DNA from 4 places in the Peribacillus sp. FSL K6-5616 genome. Region 3 is predicted to be linked to each of the others. Evidence: riboswitches for the same ligand, from Rfam matches in the RefSeq annotation. Region 3 holds a riboswitch; each other region holds the start of a gene.
The links. Region 3 has a riboswitch for S-adenosylmethionine ahead of MHB45_RS12335 (bifunctional homocysteine S-methyltransferase/methylenetetrahydrofolate reductase). Riboswitches for the same ligand answer to the same signal wherever they lie in the genome.
Positions count from the first base shown of each region.

Region 1 (5,892 bases), 1.9 Mb from region 3:
TGTCATCAAAACGGTTGCCGAACTGTTTGGAGATGACGATGAGGCGACAGAAGTCGAACGAAAGCTATCGGAAGCCGCACTGATTTTAAGTGACAGTATAGAAAAGAACTTGGACGGCATCATCGCAGAAATAGGATTTGATTTTGGATTGGATAAAAAAGGGCAGGTTTGGATGTTTGAAGCCAATTCCAAGCCTGGACGTTCCATCTTCTCCCATCCAAAACTCAAGGATTTCGAATTGCTGACCAGAAAGCTAAGCCTTGATTATGCCATTTATCTTACGGAACAGACGATTACAAAATCAATCAGAGTGCCGCAATGAACATTTTTTATGATATCCCCACTGAGAATTGGCACCACACTCATGAGAATGCGGAACTTTTCGCCGGCTCTGCCGAAGAAGAAATCAGCTATAAAAAGAACCATTCGAATCAACCTCTAATTCCAATCACAATGTTTCCGGGTAACCGGATGCTTACCATCGGAATTTTAACTGTTTCCAATCCCAAAAAGGAATCAGGTTTGGGTGGAAACCTGACCCTTTTTCGGGACTTATCATTATATTTATTGCAACATGGAATATTGGCGTATGTATTCACAGGAAATGCCCTTCATTCCGAGTCGATGAAAGGGTATCTTTTTTCCTCCATTTCAAACAAGTGGATTGAATGTAAGGTGCCCTTCCCTGACATCGTCTATAACCGTATCCCCTGGAGGAGCTATGAGGCGTCAGAGGAATTCCAACATCTTATCACAAATTTTAAAGATTACCGAATGACTCTATTCAACCCCTGTTTTATAGATAAATATGTGATGTTCGAAGCATTAACTGAAGATGGATCCCTCACCAACCACCTTCCGCCCACCATGGTCTTACGAAACAGCGGTTGCCTTGATTCTTTCCTGGAGACATACAGGCATATATACCTTAAGCCATGCAAAGGAAGCCAAGGGAAGGGCATTTATACCATTATCAAAAATGATGATGATACCCTATTGTTCAATAGCTTAAAGCATAGTGAGTCCTTCCCTGATTTTGCTTCCTTCTGGGATACAAAAAAAAGGGATTTATTAAAAAGGAGCTATCTTGCTCAACAGGCGATCATACCAAAAAAACTCTTTGGACATCGTTATGATTACCGGATTCTCGTCCATTATGAAAGAGGTTTTTATAAAGTGACCGGCAAAGCGGTAAGGATGTCGCAAACTCAGGAAATCACCACCCACACTCCCCGAGGCGGAAAGCTTTTTCCTTATCAGGACATTAAATCAAAAAACCTGGATCTAAAATTAGCGAATATCGCCCAAAAATGCGGAGAGATACTTTCAAAAAAGATCGGGTTTCTCGGAGAGTTTTCCATTGATATAGGGGAAGACGAATCAGGCTCGCTTTTCATATACGAAGTGAACTCAAAGCCGATGCAATTCGATGAAGAAGAAATTGAAACAAACAGGCTTTTGCATTTAAAAAATCTTTTCATTGAATTAACTTTTTCCAACCTGAAAAGAAAATAACACCTCCAGCTGCCGTTTTCCATTATAATCGAATGAGAAACAGTATATATGGAGGTAATACATATGATCACTCATTTTCAATGGGAACCATTGCATAAGAATCTGCCAGGATGGAAAATTTCCTTTTATTTCAACAAGCAGGCAATCAAAGCCTTGTATCATAAAGATGGATCCATCGAGTGGACAGCCAATCCGCCTTCCGAAACAGATGAAACTAAACTCAAAAGCATGATACATGATTTAATGATCTTCCATGTATATGAATGAAACCCCTTTACATTCATGAAATCGCTTAACAGAATAAAAAAAACTCCTTTGCCTAAACTAAAGAAAAGGCTAGGAGGGATTTCTTTTGGATAAAGAAAAAATGACATTTTTGAAGGATACCGAATATGATGGCAAGGACTCCGTTTACCTGGATATCGACCGTATCATCAATGAAGGAATGGCGGGCGGAAATGTGTATGAAGTCGTTAACCTTCAGAACATCGAAGAAGCACATGATTTTTATGATGAAACAGATCCCAATGTCAATAAATGAATAATGTGGGCTCTCTTATGGAGAGCTCTCTTTTATATCAGTCAGGCCGTTAAACGGATAGCATTCAACTAGTCCCATTCTCCCTCGCACTTAAAATATTTTCGTTTAATATCGATGTAATGATATGCTCTGAATCCCATTCATGCCCAGATATCTCGATAAGGGGATAGCGATTCGGTAAAACGACCTGCTGGATTTCATGAACGGTCAGCCCTTGAGAATGCAAGCGTAAAATTTCCCCTTGGAGGTTTTCCAGATAATCCAGTTTTTTTCGAAACATCTCCTTCCCATCAGGAACATGCCCAGCATGACAGCAAAACACTTCCCCGAAGTCATATTGAAGCAATCTTTTTATGGAATCGATGATCACCGGGACAGACTCTTCCCGTAAGACAAGCTTTGTTTTTGGGGTTACGAAAAGGTCTCCTGAAAAAAGCACGCCATTTTTGTGATTCAAATACACCATATGGTCCTTTGCATGACCTGGGGTAAAAATCGGCTCCCACGTTTGGGTACGGGAATGAATGGCCTTCCCTAGCGGCTCAGCTTTAAAGGCGTCTCTCTTTCCCCAGAAAATTTTGCGATATTCAGGATATTCAGCATCCTTTGCACAAACCTCAACCGACATCGGGTGAATGAAAAGAGGGACCTTTTTATGTTCCTTTATCCAGGCAGCGCCCCCCGTATGGTCTTCATGATAGTGAGTCAGGGCCACTGAGTCGAAGTCTGCGGATTCATAGAATGGAATAAGCTCTTCCAATAAAATCTGTGCGCCAGTATCTATCAATAGGCCATCCGTTAAAAAGACATACACACTCATCCCTCCCTTGTTCCCGCCAGGAGTCCCATGCACGCAAACCACATCATTTATCGTCTTGATCTCTATCATTCGGTTTCCTCCCCATCATTGTACAAAAATAGTTTTACCTTCCTTTTTTTAACTTTACTATAATAAATGTAGTACCACTTTACCTTTTTGACAAGGAAATATTGGAATAAATAGCCTCGAAGAAAATGCTTTTTCCATGAATCGTTTTAACGGACCGTACCAGATTTAATGACAAAAAAATAAAAGAAACGATTGACATTGCCGGATTTTACAAATAATATAGATTATATTATAAAACTTGAAATATTCTAAAATAATAATTTACTTATCAAGAGTGACGGAGGGATCAGGCCCTGTGATGTCCGGCAACCGCCCTTAGGGAACGGTGCCAATTCCTGCAGAATGATTGCATTCTGAAAGATAAGCCGAGATATGATTTCGCTGCCTCTTTCTGAATGATAGAGGCAGCTTTTTTAATTTTTAAGGGGGAAAGCTCATGATTGAAATCCGTTCAATCCGAAAGGAATACGTCTCGAAGAAAAACCGAGTTATCGGAGTGGATAACGTATCTTTGACCATTCAAACTGGTGAAATATATGGCATTGTCGGCTACAGCGGAGCTGGAAAAAGCTCATTACTCCGCTGCTTGAATTTGCTTGAACGTCCGACAGGTGGAAATATCATTATCGACGGCATTGATTTAACCTCTTTATCTAGCAAAGAGCTTCGTAAACAACGCCAAAAAATCGGAATGATATTCCAGCACTTTTCCCTGGTCAGTTCAAAAACCGTTTATGAAAATGTCGCTTTCGCCTTAAGGGCAGCGCATCGATCGAAGGACGCGACTAAGTTACGTGTATTGGAATTGTTGGAAATCGTAGGGCTCAGCGATAAGAAAGATGTCTATCCTGCACAGCTTAGCGGTGGACAGAAGCAACGGGTCGGCATAGCTCGCGCGTTAGCAAATGAACCCACTGTACTATTATGTGATGAAGCGACTTCAGCCCTTGATCCAACAACTACAAAAGCGATTTTACAGTTATTGAAAAAGATAAGCAGTGAGCTTGGTATCACCATCGTGTTGATTACACATGAAATGGAAGTGGTCAAAGAACTATGCCACCGAGTCGCCGTGATGCAGGATGGCCGGGTAATTGAAGAAGGACCCGTTTATGAAATATTTTCACAGCCCAAACAGGAATTAACGAAGCAATTCATTAGCAGTGTACTGGATTTCGAACTCCCTTCGCACTTGATTGATGAAAGTGAAGGGACGATTATTAAGATCCAATTCGAAGGGCAAACCGCCGGTGAGTCGATTCTTTCGGATACTCTCCAATCCCATGCAGTAAAGGGGAATATTTTACACGGTAAAATTGAGTATATCCAAGATGTTCCTTTAGGCATTTTAATCATCGAGTTAATTGGCGATGCCGTCCAAATTCATTCGGCATTGGAATATATAAAAAATCGTTCCAGTTCTGTGGAGGTGTTAAAACATGTCACTGCTTAATCCCATCGTCAATATTTTACCTGATCTTAATAAAGCCTTTCTTGAAACGATTTATATGGTCGGCGTTTCTCTTGCAGTAGCCCTGCTGATCGGTTTACCGCTTGGAGTATTGCTATTTACAACAACCAGGAATTTATTTTTTGAAAATGGCATCGTGAATCGATCTCTCGGTTTCGCAGTCAATATTGTTCGTTCAATCCCGTTCATCATTCTCTTGGTCGCCCTCCTTCCTTTAACGGACCTACTTACGGGATCGACGATAGGGCCAAGAGCAGCTTCTGTTTCCCTGTCCGTATCCGCAATCCCTTTTTTTGCAAGGATTGTTGAAACGGCATTACGTGAAATAGACAGAGGAGTGATTGAAGCAGCAATTGCCGTAGGTGCCACTCCATGGATGATCATTAAGGATGTACTTCTTCCAGAGGCAAAACCGGGAATCATTCAAGGACTGACATTAACGACCATTTCGCTAATCGGTTACTCAGCAATGGCTGGGACAATCGGCGGTGGCGGAATTGGCGACCTGGCAATCCGGTACGGATATTACCGATATGACAACACAGTCATGATCACGACGATCGTCGTTCTTATCTGCCTTGTGCAACTCATTCAAATGGTTGGTGACAAAGTTTCATACATAGTTAACAAGCAATAGGATCAATCATTTTTTTAAATGACTCAATACATTTCATTACTCAGGAGGAATTTCAAATGAAGAAAATAGCTTCGTTATTATCAGTCTGTGCACTTGCACTCGGCTTGGCAGCATGCGGGAGCGATGATGCATCCCCAAATACTGAAGACAAAAAAGAATTGAAGATCGGGGCGACTACCGGGCCGTACGCCGATATGGTTAAGGAGGCCATCAAACCAGGTCTGGAAGATCTCGGATACAAAATAGAAATCGTCGAATTCACCGACTATATCCAGCCGAATAAGTCGCTTGGCAACAACTCGATCGACGCCAACCTTTTCCAGCATAAAGTGTACATGGATAACTTCGCTAAAGAAAATGATTTAAAGCTTTCCGACCTTATCATAGTTCCAACAGCGCCAATGGGCATATATTCTAATAAGTATAATTCATTGAAAGAAGTGGAAGACGGTACATCCCTTGCAGTGCCCAATGATCCGGTTAACCTGGCACGTGCACTTAAAGTGCTGGTGGATGAAGGGTTGATTGAAGTCGATCCAAATGTCGACCCTTTAAAAGTATCTGAAAAGGATGTAACGAAAAATCCAAAAAACATCCAGCTAAAACCATTGGAATCCGCTCAGTTACCCCGCGCAACAGACAGCGTTGACCTATCGGCGGTCCCTGGCAACTTTGCTCTTGCAGCGAAAATGGACCTCAAGGATGCCCTAGTTTTGGAAAAAATGCCGGATATGTATCGAAACGTTGTTGCAGTGAATACAAAAGATGTAGACGCTCAATTTGCCAAGGATATTAAATCAGTAGTGGAATCCGACCAGTTTGAAAAAGTGATCGATGAC
Region 1 is NZ_JBBOYT010000001.1:688,109-694,000, reverse strand. It holds gene MHB45_RS03310 (YheC/YheD family endospore coat-associated protein) at 1-322, shown strand, start outside; gene MHB45_RS03305 (YheC/YheD family endospore coat-associated protein) at 319-1,515, shown strand; gene MHB45_RS03300 (YheE family protein) at 1,579-1,782, shown strand; gene MHB45_RS03295 (hypothetical protein) at 1,868-2,056, shown strand; gene MHB45_RS03290 (MBL fold metallo-hydrolase) at 2,121-2,945, opposite strand; SAM riboswitch class I at 3,208-3,312, shown strand; gene MHB45_RS03285 (methionine ABC transporter ATP-binding protein) at 3,382-4,398, shown strand; gene MHB45_RS03280 (methionine ABC transporter permease) at 4,385-5,053, shown strand; gene MHB45_RS03275 (MetQ/NlpA family ABC transporter substrate-binding protein) at 5,110-5,892, shown strand, end outside.
Region 1: it holds a riboswitch for S-adenosylmethionine, as region 3 does, so the genes downstream of both, MHB45_RS03285 (methionine ABC transporter ATP-binding protein) here and MHB45_RS12335 (bifunctional homocysteine S-methyltransferase/methylenetetrahydrofolate reductase) in region 3, are expected to answer to the same signal.

Region 2 (5,892 bases), 180 kb from region 3:
CGCTAGAATATTGGAAAAAACGGTTTGTGGAATTCAATGTTGAACACGATGAAATATCGAGCCGTTTTGAAAGAAAGGTACTTTCTTTTAAAGATCCTGAAGGGCAGAGGCTTCTTCTGGTTTCCGATCAGGATAATAACGGCGTTCAAGGAGGATTTCCGTGGGATGGAAGCCCAGTACCGCAAGAGTTTTCCATCCTTGGATTAGGACCAGTAAAACTTACAGTACCCAATATTGAACAAACAGAAAGTGTTCTTCACGAGGTATTGGGGTTCAGGAAATCAGGCACATACCCATCCGCAATCAGGGGGCAAAATCCGATAGTCGTTTACGAGACAGGTGAAGGAGGAACAGGAGCGGAACTCCATATTGAAGAAAGGAATGAAATACCTCGTGAAAGGCTGGGGAGGGGGGGAGTACACCATGTTGCCTTCCGGGTGGATGATGAAGAAGAATTGAGAAAATGGGTAGAAAAAATTAGTGAATCGAAATTCGTGAACTCGGGATATGTGGACCGCTTTTATTTCCGTTCACTCTATTTTAGGGAGCCGAATGGCATATTATTTGAACTAGCTACTGATGGACCTGGTTTTGAAGTGGATGAAGCTGAGCAGCATCTAGGTGAGAACCTTGCCCTGCCACCTTTTTTGGAATCGAAAAGAAAGGATATTGAATCGAATTTAAAACCACTTAATACAAAATCAACTAATTAAACAATGGGAAAGGAAGTAATCGGCATGCAAAAACAAAATGCAGGGATACATCATATAACCGCAATTGTAGGCAATCCTCAAGAGAATGTGGATTTTTATGCTGGAGTAATGGGAATGCGTATGGTGAAGAAAACCGTTAATTTTGATGATCCAGGTACCTATCATTTATATTTCGGGGATGAATCCGGTTCACCGGGCACAATCATCACTTTCTTTCCTTGGCCTGAGGCATACCGAGGGACAATTGGCTCCGGACAAGTGGGGATTACAACATATGCCGTTCCGGAGGGTTCAATGGGCTTCTGGGAAAAGCGTTTGGGTAAATTTAATATAGACTTTGAAAAGGTTTCACGTTTCGGTGAGGAATATCTTGAATTCAAAGACCCACATGGTTTGCAACTTGAACTGGTTGAGCGTAAAGAAGGTAAAAATAGCGAGTGGTCATTCGGCGGTGTACCAGCTGATAAGGCGGTCAAGGGATTCGGCGGTGCAGTATTATTGACGTCAAAACCGATCAAAACGATGGAACTATTAGAGGAAGTGATGGGCCTGCAAAAGATTGGGGAAGAGGGCGATTTCATCCGCTTCAAATCCACATCGGATATCGGAAATTTAATTGATGTTAAAAAAACGGTTTTACCAAACGGTAAAATCGGAGTGGGAACTGTCCATCACATTGCATGGCGTGCGAGCGATAATGAAGATCATAAAGAATGGAGGGAGCATATCGGTAACCATGGCTATGGTGTGACACCCTTTACAGACCGACAATACTTCGATGCCATTTATTTCAGGGAAGATGGAGGCATACTCTTTGAAGTTGCCACAGATCCACCTGGCTTTGCTCATGATGAAACGAAGGAAACGATGGGCAGTAAATTAATGCTGCCGCCATGGTTGGAAGAAAAGCGGGAAGTTATGGAAAAAACGTTACTGCCGGCAGTGCCGAGAGTACTAGAGGAGGATAAATGATGAAACATATTTTTCAAAAAGGAAGTAATCCAGAAGCTCCGTTACTACTGCTTTTACATGGCACTGGAGGAACGGAAACAGATCTCTTGCCATTATCCGAAATGGTTTCACCGGGTTCGTCCGTACTGAGCGTACGGGGAAATGTACTTGAAAATGGAATGCCCCGTTATTTCCGACGGTTAGCTGAAGGGGTTTTTGATGAAGAGGATTTGATTTTCCGAACGAAGGAGCTTTATGACTTCTTGGAATCAGCGTCCGGAAAATATGACTTCGACCGTGACAGAGTGGTGGCATTAGGTTATTCCAATGGTGCAAATATAGCGGCAAGTTTGCTGTTCCATTACGAGGGGGCATTACAAGGAGCGATTCTTCATCATCCAATGGTTCCAAGACGAGGGATCGCTTTGCCGTCCCTTTCAGATATACCTGTATTTATAGCTGCAGGTAAAAACGATCCGATTTGCCCGGCAGAAGAAACTGATGAACTTAATCAACTTTTACAGCAAGCTGGCGCTACAGTTGAAGTTCAGTGGGAAAATTACGGTCATCAGTTGACACGTTCAGAGGTTGATGCAGCAGGTTTATGGTTTCAAAAGAACTTTTTATAAGAATGAGAGGGAATGAAGATGATTTCTGTTAATCCTGAAAATTTGGCTGAACGGGATAATTATAAGTTTTTGACTGGAAGCATTATACCGAGACCTATAGCGCTGGTTACGACACAATCCGACACCGGTACAATCAATATAGCGCCGTTCAGCTTTTTTAACATAGTCAGTTCAAATCCTCCGATGATTTCCATTTCTGTTCAACGGAAAGAAGGAGTTTCAAAGGATACAGCCCGAAATGCAATTCAAACAGGTGAGTTCGTTGTTCATATCACTGACGAAAATAATGTTGCTGATGCAAATCGAACGGCCAAGGAACTCCCATCTGAAGAAAGTGAATTGGGTCTTACTAATTTCACGATGGCTGTTAGTGATAAGGTATCCGTACCAGGATTGGAAGAAGCGAAGGTGCGGTTCGAATGTACATTAGAGCAATCGATTCCATTGGCAGGTTCCAAGAATAAACCTGGTTGTGATTTACTGATAGGGAAAATAGTCTGTTATCATATAGAGCAAGATATTTATCATAATGGCCGTATTGACCCGAATGGGCTAAAACCTGTAGCGAGATTAGCCGGTCATACTTATACAAAACTAGGGGAATTATTTGAAATAGAACGTCCTTAAGGAAAAAGACCAACATGACCCCGGTTAGTTTTATTTGCCATTATAATACGCTTAGCGCTTGTTCCAAAAACAATTTAATATTAATACCCCAGCCATGATCGTTAGCATTTAAAAGGAAGTCTTTACATTCCGAAACAAAACTTGACAATTTTTTCATAGATTGATAAAGTTATAAAAAAATAATTTCTTATCCAGAGAGGTGGAGGGACTGGCCCTATGAAACCTCAGCAACAGGTCTACAAAGACACTGTGCTAATTCCAGGGGGTGAAACCTTGATAGATAAGACCGTACGTGTTTATTTGTCAGTAACGCACTCTTTTTTAGAGTGCGTTTTCGTTTTTTCTGGATGCAAGATTAAGGAGAGTTAGAATGGAGAACAAAAGGAAGTATGATTTTCAAAGGCAAATGCAAGCACGGCATATAATAATGCTATCGCTTGGCGGGGTGATTGGAACTGGTTTATTCTTAAGTTCGGGTTATACGATTCAACAGGCTGGTCCGTTCGGAACCATCCTTTCGTATCTGATTGGTGCATTAGTTGTTTATCTAGTCATGCTATGTCTAGGTGAACTGTCAGTGCATATGCCCGAGACAGGTGCGTTTCATAGTTACGCAGCCAAATACATCGGACCAGGGACAGGGTATACAGTAGCCTGGTTGTATTGGCTAACCTGGACTGTTGCACTAGGTTCGGAATTCACGGCTGCAGGATTGTTGATGCAGCGATGGTTTCCATCAATCAGTGTCTGGATATGGAGTGCTCTATTTGCCATTTTGGTCTTGGCATTAAATGCGTGGACCGTTAAGTTTTTCGCTGAATCCGAATTCTGGTTTGCGTCCATAAAGGTATTTGCTATTGTAATATTCATTATTCTGGGAGCTGCGGCAATGATAGGTTTTATTCCAATGATTAACGCACAATCAGCTCCGTTATTTTCCAATGTTACAAGTGCAGGTTTATTTCCAAATGGTGCTTTTGCCATTCTAATGACGATGCTCGCTGTGAATTTTGCATTTTCTGGAACTGAATTGATCGGAGTTGCAGCTGGAGAAACTGTGAATCCGGAAAAAACGATTCCAAAGGCAATCCGTATGACATTATGGAGATTGATTATCTTTTTTGTAGGTACCATCGTTGTTTTATCCGCATTATTGCCTGTTTCGGATGCAAGCGTATTAGAGAGCCCCTTTGTTGCCGTTCTAGAACGAATTGGAGTGCCATATGCAGCGGATATTATGAACTTTGTTATATTAACTGCCATTTTGTCTGCTGCAAACTCAGGACTATATGCCTCATCCAGGATGCTTTGGTCACTTGCAGATAAGAAAACTATTTCACCAATATTTGCAAAATTGACAAAACGGGGTGTTCCCTTGAATGCTGTCCTTTTCAGTATGCTGGGCGGTGTTTTAGCACTTTTCTCGAGTATTATTGCGCCGGATACTGTATATATAGTGCTTGTATCCATTTCTGGACTAGCCGTGGTTATAGTTTGGATGAGTATTAGCGCGTCACAGTTTCTATTTCGCAGACGATATATAAACGAAGGAAACTCAGTTAATGATTTGGCTTATCATACACCATTATATCCATTCGTACCAATCGTTTCATTTATGCTATGTCTTGCTTCTTGCATAGGAATTGCATTTGATCCTACACAAAGAATTGCATTATATTGTGGCATTCCGTTTATTTTGTTTAGCTATGGAAGTTATTATCTGACACAAACCATAAAGAAAAGAGGAGTAGACAATGAAGAATAAAATTAACCCAATTGAAGTAATTTTACGAGGTCATTCAGTCATGATTTTGGACGGGGCTTTAGCTACAGAGCTTGAAAGTCATGGGTGTGATTTGGACGATCCCCTGTGGTCTGCACGTGTATTACTTGAAAATCCAGAATTGATTTACCAGGTGCACTCTGACTACTTTCGAGCGGGTGCTGACTGTGCGATAACGGCAAGCTATCAAGCAACGGTTGAAGGTTTCGCCCTCCGCGGAATACAAGAAAAAGAGGCATTGGATCTAATCAGGAAAACGGTTTTACTTGCAAGAAAAGCAAGAGATGAATTTTGGAAGGAAGAATATCAAACGATTAGACCTAAGCCATTGGTTGCTGCATCAGTTGGACCTTATGGGGCTTATCTTGCAGATGGTTCAGAGTATGTTGGGAATTATGGTGTTTCAGATGAAACTTTGGCGGCATTTCATCGCTCAAGAATATCAGCTTTGATTGAAGCAGGAGCTGACATCTTAGCATTTGAAACGATTCCTTCCCTGCAAGAAGCAAAAGTACTACATTCATTATTGAAAGAATATCCAGAAGTCTATGCTTGGCTATCCTTTTCTTTGAAAAATGAAAAAGCGATAAGTGACGGCACATTGCTGGAGGAGTGTACCAGATTGTTTGGGGAGAGTGAGCAAATTGCCGCAATTGGCATCAACTGTGCGCCTGTATCAGTTATCACGGAAGCCGTACAGGTGTTGCGTGCAAACACGCATAAACCAATTATCGTCTATCCGAATTCCGGTGAAACCTATAATCCAGAAACTAAAACATGGCATGGTCCAGAATCATGTAATAGGCTCGATGTGAAATCTGAAGATTGGCACCATGCGGGGGCAAATATAATTGGAGGATGTTGCAGAACCGCTCCTCATCATATTGCGGGCATTTCAAGAAAGTGGCGACCTTCCGTGGTAACGTTCTCCTAGCCTTTTTTGTTATCAAAAATGTTTTTATTAAATATGCAAGTAGTCGGGAAACCTATAAACAAAAAGAACAGGAATCTGGCGGTTCCTGTTCTTTTTGAGCTTTTATTCAGATTCGAGTAATTTGAAGGGTTTGAATTATTAATTTCTTGGCACTTCAGAAATAAGTCACGCAAGATCGTCTGGGAATTACAGGTAAACCAACCCTGCTGCAAAAACTGTAAAAAGAGAAATTAAATCATATTTTTTTCGTGCTTG
Region 2 is NZ_JBBOYT010000001.1:2,406,992-2,412,883, reverse strand. It holds gene MHB45_RS11505 (ring-cleaving dioxygenase) at 1-713, shown strand, start outside; gene MHB45_RS11500 (ring-cleaving dioxygenase) at 738-1,685, shown strand; gene MHB45_RS11495 (alpha/beta hydrolase) at 1,685-2,293, shown strand; gene MHB45_RS11490 (flavin reductase family protein) at 2,312-2,920, shown strand; SAM riboswitch class I at 3,105-3,207, shown strand; gene mmuP (S-methylmethionine permease) at 3,291-4,685, shown strand; gene mmuM (homocysteine S-methyltransferase) at 4,675-5,637, shown strand.
Region 2: it holds a riboswitch for S-adenosylmethionine, as region 3 does, so the genes downstream of both, mmuP (S-methylmethionine permease) here and MHB45_RS12335 (bifunctional homocysteine S-methyltransferase/methylenetetrahydrofolate reductase) in region 3, are expected to answer to the same signal.

Region 3 (5,892 bases):
TGTTAAATAATCACCGAGAAAGTCAGTGAATATGCGTGTCTCCTGATAAGTAAATCTGTCTTCAGGCAGAGGGATGTGAATTTGCAGTCCTTTGTTACCTGAGGTTTTTACAAAAGCTTTAATCCTTAATGATTCCATCACCTTTTTTATTTCCTGTGCAGCCTTTACCGCAAAGGAGAAATATTCGATGGAAGGAGGATCCAAGTCCAGGACGATTTCGTCGGGTCTTGTTTTACCGGCTTTCTGAAATGGGGCATGAAATTCCAATGCAAGTTGATTACCAAACCAAAGGAGAGTTTCAATGTCGTTACACAGCATATATTCGATATCCTCATCCATGAACGTTTTAATAAAGTCCGGCGCATAATCAGGTTTGTTTTTTTGGAAAAATCTTTCTTTATCCAAAGTTCCATGAGGATAGCGGATCGTTGTAAGAAGCTTATCCTTCAAGAAGGGTAAGAAGAAAGCTGAAACCTCCCGTAAATAATGAAGGTATTCTACTTTTACCACCTGTTTACCTTCTGTTTTCCAAAGCGGTTTATCCCTGGAAGTTATTTGTACAGTATCTGGAAATGTATATTGCCCTAGCACGAATTTCTCCCAGGTACATTCGTCGGGAGAAGTTTGTAAAAGCCACTGCGAAAACTGAGGTTCACGCAATTCATTTTCCTCATATACGTGCAAGAATTGAACTTCAATGCAAATGGATGGATGGATATAAAAAAATTGTGCGTCTTCATTTGATGCATTTTGCTTGATCAATTGATGCAATATACTTTTATCTCGAGCACTCAGTCCATTTTTGACACTCCCGATTTTCGTTACGGCACCTTCTTTGAAAACTGCAAGGGACACGTAGCCATTTTCTTTGTGCAATGCTGTGATGAAACAAGAAGCGGTCTTCCAATTTTTCACCTTAATCCAAGATGTTGTACGTCTTCCTTCTTGCCAAGCACCCCGAGTTTCCTTGGCGACAATCCCTTCACCATCTAACAAGGTGACCTTATTCAAGGCAATATCCAAAACGTCAAAACTCTCTATTAATTGTATCAAAGCCTTATCGGTGGGATCAGGAGGCATAGGAAGACCGAGTTTTCCCCCCATATTCAACATCAATTCCCTTCGTTCCACCATAGGTTTATCTGCTACGTCTTTTCCGCTGATGCGAAGCAGGTCAAACGCTATAAACCGACATGGGGAAAAACGGGCATTTTCTGAAATTAAGGATTGTTTCCCAAGGCGTCCTCGCCACTGTATTTGAAAAAAGTCCGCCTTCGCCTGATTCGTAAGCCAGACCAATTCTCCATCTAATTGAAGCGGGAGATAACCTTCCAGGTCCAGGTCTTTGATGAAAGCAATGATTTCTGGGAATTGAGGTGATAATTCCTTTTCATTTCGACTCGAAATGCTTATGGTATCGGAGTCTATCGTTAAAATAGCCCTAAAGCCGTCATATTTGACTTCATAACGCCAATCCTTGGATTTGGGGGCTTCAGGGTAATAGGTAGGCAGCATCGGTTTCATTTTTGTATTTACCTCCGCAAATAATTGATAACATTATTTTGCCAAAAAAACGAAGTGTTAGAGTTGGCAATTGTTTTTTCGGTTTTTTTTGAACAAAGGGGAATAATAAAATTGTTCTTCTCATCAAAAATAAGTTATGAGGTGACGAATATGCATACGATGTGGAAGGGGAGCATATCATTCGGTTTGGTGAACATTCCGATCAAACTTCATGCTGCAACGGAGGATAAGGATATATCTTTAAGGACGTTGCATAAGGAATGTCATACACCGATTAAATACGAAAAGGTTTGTCCAGTATGCGAGAAAGAAGTGGGGAAGGATGATATAGTCCGCGCTTTTGAGTATACAAAGGGAAAGTTTGTTGTATTGGAAGACAATGAACTAGAACAACTAAAAAAACAAAACGAAGAAAAAGCCGTGGAAATCGTGGATTTCGTTAAAATTGAAGAAATAGATCCCATTTATTTTAACCGGAGTTATTACATGTCCCCAAATGACGGGGGGATAAAAGCTTATTCCCTTTTGAGGCAGGCCCTCAAGGAATCGAATAAGGTTGGTTTGGCAAAAATCATCATTCGCTCCAAAGAACAAATGGCGGTAATCCGAGTCGTTGATAATACCTTGGTTATGGAAACAATTCATTATCCGGATGAAGTCCGCTCCACAGCGGATGTTCCGAATATCCCTGCCAATGATACCATAGTAAAAAAAGAAATCGATACTGCCGTATTATTGATAGATCAATTAACGACTACTTTCGATCCGACAAAATACACCGATGACTATCGAACCGCGTTACTAGAATTGATTGAATCGAAGAAAACGGGACAGACGACGATTACAGCGAAAACAAAAGAACCAGTTTCCAACAATGTAACCGATTTAATGGAGGCATTACAGGCATCCATAGACCGAACAAAACATGATGAACCGGAAAAGAAAAAGACGACCCGAAAGAAAGCGGCACCGAAAAAAAAGAAACAAGCGTAAACAGGAAGCTGAGCGGAAGACGGATGATGTCGCTCGGCTTTCTGCTTGTTTTTGCAAGGAATCAGGCTTCTAATAAGGAAATGAAAGGGACTTGATAAGGAGGGAAGGAAAGTACAAATAGGTGAGTCGATCAAGATGCAAGAAACTGAATGGAATTACAGGGAATTAGTGGATATTAATGAAAGCAAAAAAAATTCGCTCCCTAAAGAGCGACAATGAGGAATTCAATCGTGAAAATCAACATATAGGCGAACGGTTGTAGTTTTCGACTATATATTGTGTTCATATTCTACCATATTTAATTCTGAAATAGCAACTAAATTACTGAAACTAACCTATGAATTTTTCTGGAAATCAATGATATTTCGCCCATTAACTGCTCATATGGCTTTTTCATTTCATATACATATAAAAAGGTACTGAATAAAATGGATTTTTAGTATAATTTATACATATAGGATGATATAAATTTAATATGAATGGAAGATGCAAAATGGAATATGGAAAAATCAAATCACTACATGCGGGGAAGCCGAAACATGAAATTTTTTCGAATATCGATATCTTTTCAGCCATGGATAAACAAGCACAGGATAATTTGACAGTGACTAAAGCTGGCATAATCGGCGATGGTGTCGGTAATGTAAAGTTCCATGGAGGTCCTGATCGGGCTTTGTGCTTTTACCCATTTGAGCATTATTCATTATGGAATGAAAAATTCTCCAAAAAGCTGGATATCCCTGCATTCGGTGAAAATTTAACTATAGCGGGGATGAGGGAAGAAACAACGTATATCGGCGATATTTATCAAATAGGCGATGTGATTGTTCAAATTAACCAAGGGAGGATACCTTGTTCGACCATTTCCTTCTTCAATCAAGAACCTAAGTTTTTGGAACTCGTGCTGAAAACGAGTTTCACTGGTTATTTTGCAAGAGTACTTCAAGAAGGAACGATAAATAAACAAAACGAGATTGTGCTAATAGATCGTCTACAAGAAAAAATTTCTGTCCATTACGCAGCAGAGGTCATCCTTCATAAACGAGATGGGCTGGAAGGTGCTAAGGCTTTACTTACACTAGAATCGTTAGCGGAAGACTGGAAACAAAGGATCTTGAAGAGGGTTCAAGCAGCAAAAAATTGAATGATTTTTGCAAAAGTGAAAAAAATGTCGATCAGGTATTGAAATTGACAGATTATTAATGTAAATTAAATATAATCAAATTTTGAAATCTTATGAAAATTATATAAATGGATCTTATCGAGAGAGGTGGAGGGACTGGCCCGAAGAAACCTCAGCAACCAGCTTAGGCAAAGGTGCTAAATCCAGCAAGCAGAGCTTGATAGATGAGGAGAATGTTTCAAAAACCTTCTTCTTTGAGAAGGTTTTTTTTCCTTTTCTCTCATACTCATAGAATACGACAAAAACAGGATTGTTTTTGAGAGAGGGTGTAATGATGAATTTTCGTAAAGAATTAAAAGAAAGAATGCTGATTGGAGAAGGGGCAATGGGAACCTTGCTTTACTCTAATGGCATTGATCAATGTTATGAGGAATTAAACTGTACGAACCCAGATCAAATAGAGTCCATCCATCGAGCCTATCTGGAAGCTGGTGCAGATATCCTTCAATCGAATACATACGGAGCCAATTTCAATAAATTGAAGCGGTATGGACTTGAAGATGAAGTGAGCAGAATCAATCGCCAGGGAGTCATTCTTGCTAAAAAAGCGGCAAAAGGAAAAGCATACGTCTTCGGTACCATAGGGGCTCAGCGGAGTATCAGGAAATCGGATTTAAGCATGGAAGAGATAAAACGGGGTTTTCGTGAACAGCTATACAGTCTGTTGATGGAAAATCCTGATGGGATTCTCCTGGAAACATTTTATGACCTGGAAGAACTGGAAACCGTCCTGCAAATCGTTAAAAATGAAACGGGACTGCCGATTATCGCAAATGTCTCGATGCATGAACTGGGTAATCTTCAAAGTGGAATCCATTTAAATGAAGCCTTTCAAAAACTCGAGCAATTGGGTGCCGATGTGGTTGGTGTGAATTGCCGCCTCGGACCACATCATATGATTCGGGCCTTGGAAGAAGTGAGTTTGCCAAAGCAAGCATCGATTGCCATTTACCCTAACGCCAGCCTGCCGGATTATGTCGATGGGAGGCTCGTTTATAAAGCTGTGCCGGAATATTTCGGTTCTAGTGCCCTGGAACTTCGTGAGCAAGGCGCCGCGATCATAGGAGGGTGCTGTGGAACGACTCCACTGCATATTCAAGCTGTAAAGCATGCAATTGGAAGTTTGGCTCCCGTGAAAGAGAAATTTACGAAATCCCGTGAAATAGAAGTAATTGAAGTGAACGATAGGGAATTGGAACTTCCCCTTTACGAAAAAGCCAAAACGGAACGGACGATTCTTGTTGAGCTTGATCCACCGAAAAAGCTAGGGATAGAGAGCTTCATGACTGGTGCTGAGGTTTTGAAAAAAGCAGGGGTCGATTCCATTACATTAGCGGACAATTCACTTGCCTCACCAAGGATATCGAATGATGCACTGGCTAATTTACTGAAGAACCAATTGAATATAAATCCGATGGTGCATATAACATGCCGTGATCGAAATTTGATTGGCCTGCAGTCACATTTAATGGGTCTGCAGACGGTAGGGCTGAACGAAATATTGATCATCACCGGAGACCCTTCAAAAATTGGCGACTTCCCGGGTGCCACTTCGGTTTATGATTTATCTTCCTTTGACCTGATAAGCATGGTCAAACAATTTAATGAAGGTCTTTCCTATTCCGGTCAAAGTTTGGGGCAACGGGCAAATTTTAAAATTGCGGCAGCTTTTAATCCCAATGTGAAATATCTGGATAAAGCCGTACAGAGAATGGAAAAGAAGATTGCCTGCGGTGCTCAATCCTTTTTGACACAGCCAATTTATTCCTTGGAGCAAATCGAAGAAGTATATGAAGCGACAAAACATCTAGAAACCCCGATTTTCATCGGTATCATGCCCTTAACAAGCACCCGGAACGCCGAATTCATCCATAATGAGATCCCAGGCATCAAATTGCCTGATAATGTTAGAAGGGCCATGGCTCTAGCGGGGGATGACCCTGTAAAGTCAAGGATTGAAGGGGTGAATATTGCGCGGGAACTGGTGGACTCGGCTAGGGAAAAATTCAAGGGCATATATTTAATCACTCCATTCCTTCGCTATGAAATGACGGCGGAACTTACGAAATATATTAGAAAAGTCGATAGTAAACAGACATCAGAGGTGGCAGTACATGAATAAAAAAACGATTCAAGATCAGTTAAATTCTAAAATTCTCCTACTTGATGGGGCGATGGGAACGATGCTTCAA
Region 3 is NZ_JBBOYT010000001.1:2,590,307-2,596,198, reverse strand. It holds gene ligD (DNA ligase D) at 1-1,524, opposite strand, end outside; gene ku (non-homologous end joining protein Ku) at 1,675-2,517, shown strand; gene MHB45_RS12340 (MOSC domain-containing protein) at 3,011-3,661, shown strand; SAM riboswitch class I at 3,773-3,871, shown strand; gene MHB45_RS12335 (bifunctional homocysteine S-methyltransferase/methylenetetrahydrofolate reductase) at 3,975-5,822, shown strand; gene metH (methionine synthase) at 5,815-5,892, shown strand, end outside.

Region 4 (5,892 bases), 1.9 Mb from region 3:
TCTTGATGGATGAGCCATTATCCAATCTCGACGCAAAGCTGCGGGTTCAAATGCGTGCGGAAATAGCTAAACTGCATAAACGGCTCGACACCACAACGATATATGTCACACATGACCAAACAGAGGCAATGACCATGGCGACACGTCTTGTTGTAATGAAAGATGGTATCATCCAACAGGTCGGTGCTCCAAAGGATGTTTATGAGAAACCAATAAACGTGTTCGTCGGCGGCTTTATCGGATCGCCTGCCATGAACTTCTTTACCGGAACTTTAAAAGAAGGCACAATCAAAATAGGCGAACAAACGCTTGAAATACCTGAATTTAAGATGAAAATGCTACGTGATCAAGGATATGTCGGAAAAGAAGTAATCCTTGGCATCCGTCCGGAAGATTTCCATAATGAAGGAGCTTATTTCACGGAGTCCCCTAACACTACATTCACGACCCAAATTGATGTAGCCGAACTCATGGGCGCGGAGATCATGCTCTACTCCACTTTAGAGGGGCAGGACTTCGTTGCAAGGGTCGATGCCAATAACATTATCCAGGCAGGCGAAAAGATCGAACTTGCCCTCGACATGAATAAAGCGCACTTTTTTGATAAAGGGACCGAACATCGCATTTTAGTTGAAGAAGATGAACAGATGCAGGAAAGCATGAAGTTATCTGCCAATTAAACATGAAAAGACCCATTCATTATGGGTCTTTTTACGTTAAAATAAAGGGCGATTCATTCCTGGACCAATACCACTTCATCATGTCCGCATTCAGGGCATTTCATGAGATGGGGGCATTGCCCTTTTTGAAGGGATTGAGGGTATCCGTCGTTTTCTTTAAGGATGTCGATATCCATATAAGCACTGTAATCATCAGCATAATCCATGAATTTCCCTTTATCCTCAAGTTCACTGCCGCATTCCGGGCAATCTACATGAATTTTTCTTAGACCGTTGCAAAGCGGGCATATAGACATTGTTTTTCCTCCTGTTCCAGATACTTATGATTTCAGTATTTGTCGATTCCAGTATTTTAACACATGGAAACACCCTCCCTAATGGTAGAGGGAGGGTACTTCCATCCAATTATTTATTAACCATGTTAGCAGGATCGACCCATGCTTTGAATTCATCTTCCGTCAGGAACTCCAGTTTCAACGCCGCTTCTTTTAACGTCGAGTTGTCCTTGAAGGCAGTTTTGGCGATCTTGGCTGCTTTTTCATAACCGATATGCGGGTTCAATGCTGTTACCAGCATAAGGGAACGCTCTACATTTTCTTTGATCTTATCTTCATTTGCAGTGATGCCAACCGCACAATTATCGTTGAAGGAATGAATGCCTTCCGTCAATAATTTGACCGTTTGCAGGAAGTTATAGATGATGACTGGTTTGAACACATTCAATTCAAAGTTACCTTGGCTTGCTGCAAAGCCAATTGTAGCATCGTTACCCACGATTTGTGTCGCAATCATGGTAAGCGCTTCACTTTGGGTCGGATTGACTTTACCTGGCATGATGGAGCTGCCCGGCTCGTTTTCCGGAATGGCAATTTCTCCGATTCCGCTTCTCGGTCCACTTGCAAGCCATCTGACATCGTTCGCAATTTTCATTAAATCCGCCGCCAATGCTTTCAAAGCACCGTGTGCGTAGACGATTTCGTTATGGCTAGTCAATGCATGGAACTTATTATCAGATGTGACAAAAGGATATCCTGTATCCGCTGCAATTTGTTTGGCAGAAAGTCCCGGGAATTCTTTCTTTGTATTGATTCCGGTTCCTACAGCCGTTCCGCCTAGAGCAAGGTTCAATAGTTTTTGGCTGCTTTCCTCAATCATCGCCAAATCTTTATCGAGCATCGCTTTCCAACCGGAAATTTCTTGTCCTAATGTTAAGGGTGTAGCATCTTGAAGATGTGTCCGGCCGATTTTCACGACATCCCAAAATTCTTTTTCTTTTGTATCGAATGTATCACGAAGTGCTTTGATGGCAGGAACCAATTTTTCAGCCACTTCCATAAAGGCTGCAATATGCATGGCAGTCGGGAAAGTATCATTTGAGCTTTGTGCCTTGTTAACATCATCATTCGGGTGAAGGATTTCCGATTCACCATTTTCTTTTAACCATTCATTCCCTTTGTTAGCGACCACTTCATTCACATTCATATTACTTTGCGTACCGCTTCCCGTTTGCCAAACTACAAGCGGGAAATGTTCATCAAGCGTACCTTCAAGGATTTCGCCGCAAATCTTGACGATGGCGTTCTTTTTAACTTCGGAAAGATCACCAAGATCATAGTTCACCTTTGCAGCAGCTTGTTTAACATATGCAAATGCACGAACCAATTCAATCGGCATTTTTTCGTTACCGATTTTGAAATTGTTACGGCTTCTCTCAGTTTGTGCTCCCCAATATTTATCGGCAGGAACTTTCACTTCACCCATCGTATCTCGTTCGATTCTGTATTCCATGTGTTCTCCTCCTAAGTTTGCACTATTCATTGAAGAATTTTTGCATATGAAATGAATAATGTCGGATTATTCTTTCTCTCCATACATTGTACAAACTTTATTATTTTAAAGCAAAAATATCCCGCTGACCCTTTCCATATTTCTGAAAAATCCTAGGCCATTCATATTTAGATGAAAATTTGGATATTCTTTTTTGACACATAAAGTGTAGGCACCGCTAGGCTTCAATTGACCTGGCCATGAACACCAACACATCATCACTCCCAAAATGTCCTTGACAGTATTTTGTATATATAGTAAATTCAAAAGAAATTGAATAATCTAAACTCTTATCGAGAGAGGTAGAGGGAATGGCCCGATGACACCTCAGCAACCTTCATTTGTTTCAAACCAATGAAAAGGTGCTAATTCCACAAGTTTATGAACTTGGAAGATAAGAAGAATGACTCGTCACTATTTAATCAAAGTCTTCTTCTTAAAGAAGACTTTTTTTTATTTTATTTAACTCAAAGGAGCAGTGAAAACCATGTATAAACCTGAAACATATCTTGCTCAATTAGGAAATCGCAGTGAAACGGCGACAGGAACAGTCAATCCGCCGGTATACTTTTCAACAGCTTTTCGCCACGAAGGAATCGGTCAATCGACGGGATTCGACTACACAAGGACAGGTAACCCTACCCGCCAGCTATTGGAGCGATCCATCGCCGATCTGGAAAAAGGAGACCAAGGCTATGCCTGCAGTTCAGGAATGGCCGCCATCTCCACTATACTCGCCCTTTTTAAATCCGGGGATGCGTGGATTGTCAGTGAAGATCTTTATGGCGGTACATATCGGCTGTTAGAACAAGGTTTTAAAAAATGGGGATTGCAGTGTGACTATGTAAACACTTGTTGTTTGGAGGATATCGAAAAAGCCATCACTCCTCACACGAAAGCCATCTTCATCGAAACTCCCACTAACCCTCTTATGCAGCAAACGGATATTAGCGCCGTTGCCGCATTGGCTAAACGATATAATTTATTGCTAATCGTTGATAACACTTTTTACACGCCTCTTATTCAACAACCCATCTTGCTTGGAGCGGATATTGTGATCCACAGTGCAACCAAGTATCTCGGTGGTCATAATGATGTGCTCGCCGGACTGATCGTTGCTAGCGGCGCTGAATTATGTGATGCACTTGCCTTCCATCATAATGGCACTGGAGCTGTCTTGAGCCCATTTGATTCTTGGCTGTTGATGCGCGGAATGAAAACCCTGGCATTGCGGATGGAGCGTCATGAAAAGAATGCCAAGATACTTGTAGATTACTTATCGGAGCATGATTGTGTTACGGACGTATTGTATCCAGGCCGAGGCGGCATGATTTCTTTCCGCATCATTGATGAAGCGGCGGTCAACCCATTTTTACAATCGCTCTCATTAATTTCCTTTGCAGAAAGCCTTGGAGGGGTCGAAAGCTTCATCACCTATCCTGCCACACAAACACATGCCGATATACCGCTTGAAGTCAGAACGGCAAACGGGGTTTGTAATCGATTGCTCCGCTTCTCCGTTGGCATCGAGGATAGCGACGATTTGATTGGTGACTTGCAGCAAGCATTCGCACATGTAAAAAGGGAGGCACTACGATGACAGATCATGATTTTAGCTTTGAAACGAAATTACTTCATAATAAATATAAATTCGATCCAGTAACGGGCGGTGTGAGCGTCCCCATTCAGCATGCATCGACTTTCCATCAATCCGATATCGATCAATTCGGCAAATATGACTACAGCAGAAGCGGGAACCCAACTCGCGAGGCACTTGAAGATATCATTGCCGATCTAGAGGAAGGCACTCACGGCTTTGCCTTTTCATCAGGTATGGCTGCCATTTCAACAGCCTTCCTCCTATTGTCTGCCGGAGACCATATCGTCATTTCTGAAGATGTGTATGGCGGAACGTTCAGGATGGTCACAAGCGTATTGAACCGTTTCAATATTGAGCATACCTTCGTTGACATGACGGACCTTGAAAGTGTCAAAGCGGCGGTTCAGCCAAATACCAGGGCCATATACATTGAAACGCCTTCAAATCCGTTACTTAAAGTGACCGATATTCAAGCTGTATGTGATATCGCAAAAAAAGCCGGTGCCTTAAGTTTTGTTGATAATACATTCTTGACGCCCGCATTGCAAAAACCGCTGAATCTGGGCGCTGATGTTGTCCTTCATAGCGCGACGAAGTTTTTATCCGGACATAGTGATGTGGTAGCTGGGCTTGCGGTCGTGAAAGATCCGGAATTGGCGGCAAGACTCGGTTCGCTTCAAAACTCCTTTGGAGCGGTCCTTGGTGTCCAGGATGCCTGGCTCGTAATGAGAGGCTTGAAAACCTTGTCAGTTAGAATGGAACATTCACAAAAAGGGGCAGAAAAGATTGCAGCCTACTTAAATGAGCAGCCCTTGGTGAAAAAAGTGTATTATCCCGGCCTAGCCGATCATCCACAGCACGCCATCCAGAAAGGCCAGTCACTCGGAGCGGGGGCGGTCCTTTCATTTGAATTGGAAAGTGAGGAAATCTTCCGTTCCTTCGTGAACACTGTCGAGCTCCCTGTTTTTGCCGTAAGTCTGGGAGCGGTAGAATCCATATTATCCTACCCGGCCAAAATGTCCCATGCGGCCATGCCTGCTGATGAAAGGGAAAAGCGAGGCATCACGAATAGCTTGCTCCGCCTCTCTGTCGGACTGGAAAATCCGGACGATTTAATCAAGGACTTCGAAGCTGCCCTCGTCAATATTGCCAAAGGGGAAGCAATTGCTGCAAAATGATTTTAAAGTAGTGGGTGCCTCATATTTTATGGGCACCTTTTTTATTCCATCAATAAAAGAAAACCATCGATTTCCCGATGGCCTGACTCTCATTTCTTCATATTATATTTATCCAGGAAGCGATCCACCCGTCCGCCTTTTTCAGCAAACTTCTGCTTTCCTGTATAATAAGGGTGCGTATCCGAGCTGATTTCCACTTTTAATAAGGGATATGTTTGGCCGTCTTCCCAAACGATCGTTTCATTGGACGTCTTAGTGGAGCCTGTCAAAAATTTATACCCACTGTTGGTATCCATGAATACCACTTGTTGATAATCGGGATGAATTTCTTGTTTCACTATTATCACCTCATCGTCAGTATAGGTATATCTTAAACGTAATGATTACTATTATCAATCATTATGCTTGAAGGTACCAAAAGTCGGTACCTTCATTATAGTTTAATCTAGATGATCCACCCTTATTCAATTGTGTTCAGCCAGCCATGCCTTTATGCGGACCTGCCTGCAGTTCATACATTTGATAGTACTTCCCTTTCAGTTCCATTAATTCCTCATGTGTACCTTGCTCAGCAATCCGCCCTTTTTCCAGTACAAGAATTTGGTCG
Region 4 is NZ_JBBOYT010000001.1:678,205-684,096, reverse strand. It holds gene MHB45_RS03255 (ABC transporter ATP-binding protein) at 1-680, shown strand, start outside; gene MHB45_RS03250 (hypothetical protein) at 734-976, opposite strand; gene fumC (class II fumarate hydratase) at 1,086-2,468, opposite strand; SAM riboswitch class I at 2,795-2,908, shown strand; gene MHB45_RS03240 (methionine biosynthesis PLP-dependent protein) at 2,995-4,107, shown strand; gene metC (cystathionine beta-lyase) at 4,104-5,285, shown strand; gene MHB45_RS03230 (type B 50S ribosomal protein L31) at 5,375-5,623, opposite strand; gene MHB45_RS03225 (ABC transporter ATP-binding protein) at 5,760-5,892, opposite strand, start outside.
Region 4: it holds a riboswitch for S-adenosylmethionine, as region 3 does, so the genes downstream of both, MHB45_RS03240 (methionine biosynthesis PLP-dependent protein) here and MHB45_RS12335 (bifunctional homocysteine S-methyltransferase/methylenetetrahydrofolate reductase) in region 3, are expected to answer to the same signal.